DNA from 2 places in the Colwellia sp. BRX8-7 genome. Region 1 is predicted to be linked to the other one. Evidence: riboswitches for the same ligand, from Rfam matches in the RefSeq annotation. Region 1 holds a riboswitch; the other holds the start of a gene.
The links. Region 1 has a riboswitch for lysine ahead of lysC (lysine-sensitive aspartokinase 3). Riboswitches for the same ligand answer to the same signal wherever they lie in the genome.
Positions count from the first base shown of each region.

Region 2: another riboswitch for lysine. It lies ahead of dapA (4-hydroxy-tetrahydrodipicolinate synthase); the one in region 1 lies ahead of lysC (lysine-sensitive aspartokinase 3).

Region 1 is NZ_JACGVP010000008.1:82,326-84,532, reverse strand. It holds gene H4J57_RS09575 (hypothetical protein) at 1-69, shown strand, start outside; gene H4J57_RS09570 (hypothetical protein) at 160-444, shown strand; gene H4J57_RS09565 (GNAT family N-acetyltransferase) at 505-912, shown strand; lysine riboswitch at 1,078-1,276, shown strand; gene lysC (lysine-sensitive aspartokinase 3) at 1,388-2,207, shown strand, end outside.
Region 2 is NZ_JACGVP010000004.1:186,720-188,926, reverse strand. It holds gene H4J57_RS05655 (2,3,4,5-tetrahydropyridine-2,6-dicarboxylate N-succinyltransferase) at 1-399, opposite strand, end outside; gene dapA (4-hydroxy-tetrahydrodipicolinate synthase) at 430-1,362, opposite strand; lysine riboswitch at 1,453-1,624, opposite strand; gene H4J57_RS05645 (DsbA family protein) at 1,751-2,207, opposite strand, start outside.

The DNA of each region.
Region 1 (2,207 bases):
ATTAGGCCTACTGTTGCATTTCCTCATGTAGTATTGATATTCATCTTATTGGTTCAGCATGTGTTGTAGTGGGTTAGCTTATATTGATAAATCACTTATGACTTTAGATAACTATTGTTTTATTCGCGCGAATATCGCGTTATTTTTTGGATAATTATTATGAACTTAGACAAATCGACTAAACGTATTGATAAAAGAGTTAAGAAAGGATTTCAAGGCTACCCACAAATTTCATTAGCTTATTTTGGTCAGTCAGCTGATTGTGCTACTGAAGTTGTGGTTGGTTTTATTGCCGCTGAAGGTGATGCTCCACAAGAGCAAAAATTTACCAGTAAAGGTGATGCGAGAAAAGATGAAACTATTCAAACAACACTATTAAAAGTTATTGAACGTGCTGATGCAAAAACAGTGGTAGAAGTTGCGGGTGTTACCCTTATTAAATAATGTTGCTGGCTAATTACTGTCTGTTAATAGGTCAGTGAATATTGAGTTTAAAAATTAAAGATGACCATAATTTATAGATTTTCTGACGACCATATAAAGCAAGTTCACCAGCTTTATAGAAGTGTATGGTGGGGTAAAGAACGCTCACTCGAAGACACTCAAAATTGTATTCGTGGTTCTCAAATTTGTATTGGTATTCTCGATGTAGACAATGAGCTCATTGGTTTTACGCGAATTCTAAGCGACTTTATCTATAAAGCAATAATCTTTGATGTGATTGTAAGCGCCTCTCATCGCGGTAATGGTATCGGTCAGCAATTGATGAGCCTGGTTAAAAACCATGATAAATTAATCAAAGTAAAACATTTTGAATTATATTGCTTACCTGAACTGGAGAGCTTTTATAAAAATCTTGGTTTTTCAACGGATGTCGGTGGTATAAAATTAATGCGCTGCAGCAACCGTTAATTTTTATATAAAAGGCTAGCCATGCTTTAGTTGAACTATGGGTAATACTATTAAGCTATTATTTCTAAAAAAGATCGACTTAGCCTGTTGATTTATTATTACAGATAGGATTTAATCCACATGTCGGTTATTAGAATAAATACTCAAATTGTATGTTTTTAATAATCAACCAGAAGAGGAGCAGTAGCTAGGTAGATAACACGAAGAACCACCATTCTTTTGACTGTTATTGAGGGAGACTATTGCCGAGAGTAATTAGCGAGTGGCGTTATTTATTCGGTTACTAGGGCTGAATCCCTAGGATTGTCACCTCTAGTTAGTATGTTAAGTGCTAATTAGATTATGGTGGAGAGCTTCTGGCTGAAAAGTTTAGTTTATCTTACCAAGAACACTTCTTAATTCAGCCATGCTCTTCCTTGAAGTTTATAAAGTTACCCTATAATTATTACTGGGGGCTTAATTAGGGAGACCTTAGATGTCATTATTACCTTTTACTGTTGCAAAATTTGGCGGCACAAGTCTAGCTGATCATCAAGCGATGTTACGATGCGCTCAGATCATTAAAAACGATGCAAGTAACAAAGTTGTTGTCGTATCTGCAAGTTCAGGCGTTACTAATTTACTGGTTCGTTTAAGTCAAAAAGATGTATCTCAGCATGAACAATTAACAATCATTAGCAGTATTCGCGCTATCCAATTTAATATTACCCAACATTTAGCTGAAGAAACACAGCTAAACTTTCAAATTGATCAACTGCTAAATGAGTTAAGCGAGTTCTCTAACGCGCAATCACTTAATTATTGCCCACGCATAGCCGATGCAATTTTGTCATTTGGTGAACAAATGAGTTCATGTATCTTTGCACAAGTCCTTAAATCTGTTGGTGTTAATGGCGAAATGTTTGATGTTCGCCAAGTTATGAAAACCAACGCATTATACGGTAAAGCCGTTGTTAACCTTGAGATGCTCGCTAATAACGCACAGCAATTTCTTATGCCTTTGCTGGTTGATAAAGTTATCGTTACCCAAGGTTTCATTGGTCAAGACGAGGACGGTCATACGACAACCCTAGGCCGTGGTGGATCTGATTACAGTGCGGCACTTTTAGCCGAAGCGTTACATGCCGATAATCTTTCTATTTGGACTGATGTTGTCGGTATTTTTACCACAGACCCACGTATTACCGAGCATGCCCGTGCTATTAAAGAAATCAGTTTTGGCGAAGCGGCTGAAATGGCGACCTTTGGCGCAAAAATTCTTCATCCGGCAACACTCATTCCTGCGATGAGAAAGA
Region 2 (2,207 bases), on a different contig from region 1:
AACAGCGGCAGAAACATGAACATTTTTACCTATTTGGGCGCACGAGCCAATTAATGCATGGCTATCAATCATAGTACCTGTATCAACAAAAGCCCCAACATTAATGTAAGCGGGTGGCATAATAATGACACCAGGAGCAACATGTGCACCACGGCGAACTGAAGAACCACCCGGTACTAATCGCACTTTATCGTCAGCGGTAAACTCACGCGCGGGTAAATTATGTTTATCGACAAACCCCTTATAAATGCCATCAAAAGCAATGTTTTCGCCCGCTTTAAATGCTGATAATATAGCTTCTTTTACGGCTACATTGGCCTGCCAATTTCCTGCTTCATCTTGATTTGCCGCACGAACAGTACCTGCTTCTAATTGTGTTAATGTTTCTTGCCAATTCATTTTAAATTCTCATGTTAATACTTAAAGGGATCACTTAGCTTGAGTTTCAAGCCATTGATTAATTAATTTATCTGATGCTAACAGCGAGTTGCAGTCGTTAAGTTCTAAATGGGTTAACGGCGCACGTAAAAAGGGAGTGTTGATCATTTTATTTTGGTGCATTAATACTTTTACGGGTATGGGACTTGCCACCTGAAAAAGCTCATCGACCGCATTTTGCCAAAGTGGAAATAAACCTTGAGTCTCACCAGCTAGTGATAGCTCGACGTATTGATGAGTCGCTGCCGGCCAGACATTACTACAAACCGAAACTAACCCTTTTACACCTGCTTGTGCTAAGTAAGGCTTCATGGCGTCTTCACCACTATATAGGGCAATATCTGGACAATACTGGCGATAGGCGAGTACCTGATTTAAATCGCCACTGGCTTCTTTTAACGCCCAACAATACTGATGATTTTGCACCGCCTGTAAAGTTTCAATAGCAATAGAAACACCGCTACGAGAGGGGACGTTATATAACATACAGGGGAAGTTGGCGGCATCAAGTAAGGCACTAAACCATTGCGTTTGACCTATCACACCCGGCTTTGCGTAAATGGGACTACCAAGTAAGTAGGCTGAAATAGGTAATTTATTACAAGCTGTTATCCAATTAATTTGCTCGGTTAACTGATAACCGCCAACAGCAACCATTAAAGGTGCGCTTAGTGATAATTGGCAAACGAATTCAACAATCTTAACTTGCTCTTGCGATGTTAAGGCCAGGCCCTCTCCTGTACTACCTAGCAAGACAATACCATTACCGGCGTCAGACTGACTAATAGCTAATTGTTTGAGGCTTGGAAAATCGATTTGACCATCATCAAGTAATGGCGTAATTAATGCGGTCCATAAAATAGTATGATGAAGCGTTGGGTTAGCTGTTAAGCTAATTTTTTTTGATAGTTTTATTTGATTCATTTCTCTCGAACTCTGTTCGTTCGGAGAACTTTTAGGCGTTTGTAATAACCAAGATAACAATCACTTATGTGAAGAGCATTAGGCTTTACAAAGGCCAGAAGCTCCCCACCAAGTTGGTGACAATTGTTAGGATTCAACCCAAACAACCGATAAGTAAATTATCAAAAAATTACTTACCTCGGCATTAATCCCCCTCGTTACCAATCATTAGAGCTTGATCTCTTTATGATAACTACCTGGTTAATGCTCCTCTTCTGGCCCTTTATCATAAGTTTCGCTTGTTTGAAAAAACAAAACTTTATTGAATTCAGGACAGCAACATTAGAACATTTATTCTAATGTTGAGTCAATAGTGTTCTAAATGAAGATAATACGGATATATTATATCTTATGAAACAATGATCGCTTGTTCAATTTGTGCCAAGCGGTCTTGCCCCCAACAAATAACATTTTGAAATCGAAAACAAGGCGCTCCCCATAACCCCATGCCATCTAAAGTACTTTGGTTGGTATCAGACCATTGTTGCCAGTCATGTTCATTATTATATTCTAACGCTTGTAGATAATTGATTTTATGCTGCTGACATAAAGATTCGATTACCGATTTATTTGATAAGTCTAAACCGTCAACATAAATGGCCTTAAACGCAGACTTAATAAAATCGAGTTCTTTATTTTGTTGTTCTGCATACGAAAAAATTTGAAAAGCATTAAAAATACCTTGCCCTAAAGGATCTGCAATACCGGTAAAAGGAATATTAAGTTTTTTAGCTTCACGACTGGCATCAAAAACAGCATAACGTTCTTTATTTTCTGTCGTGGTTAACCCCCGCATAATCAAAGGT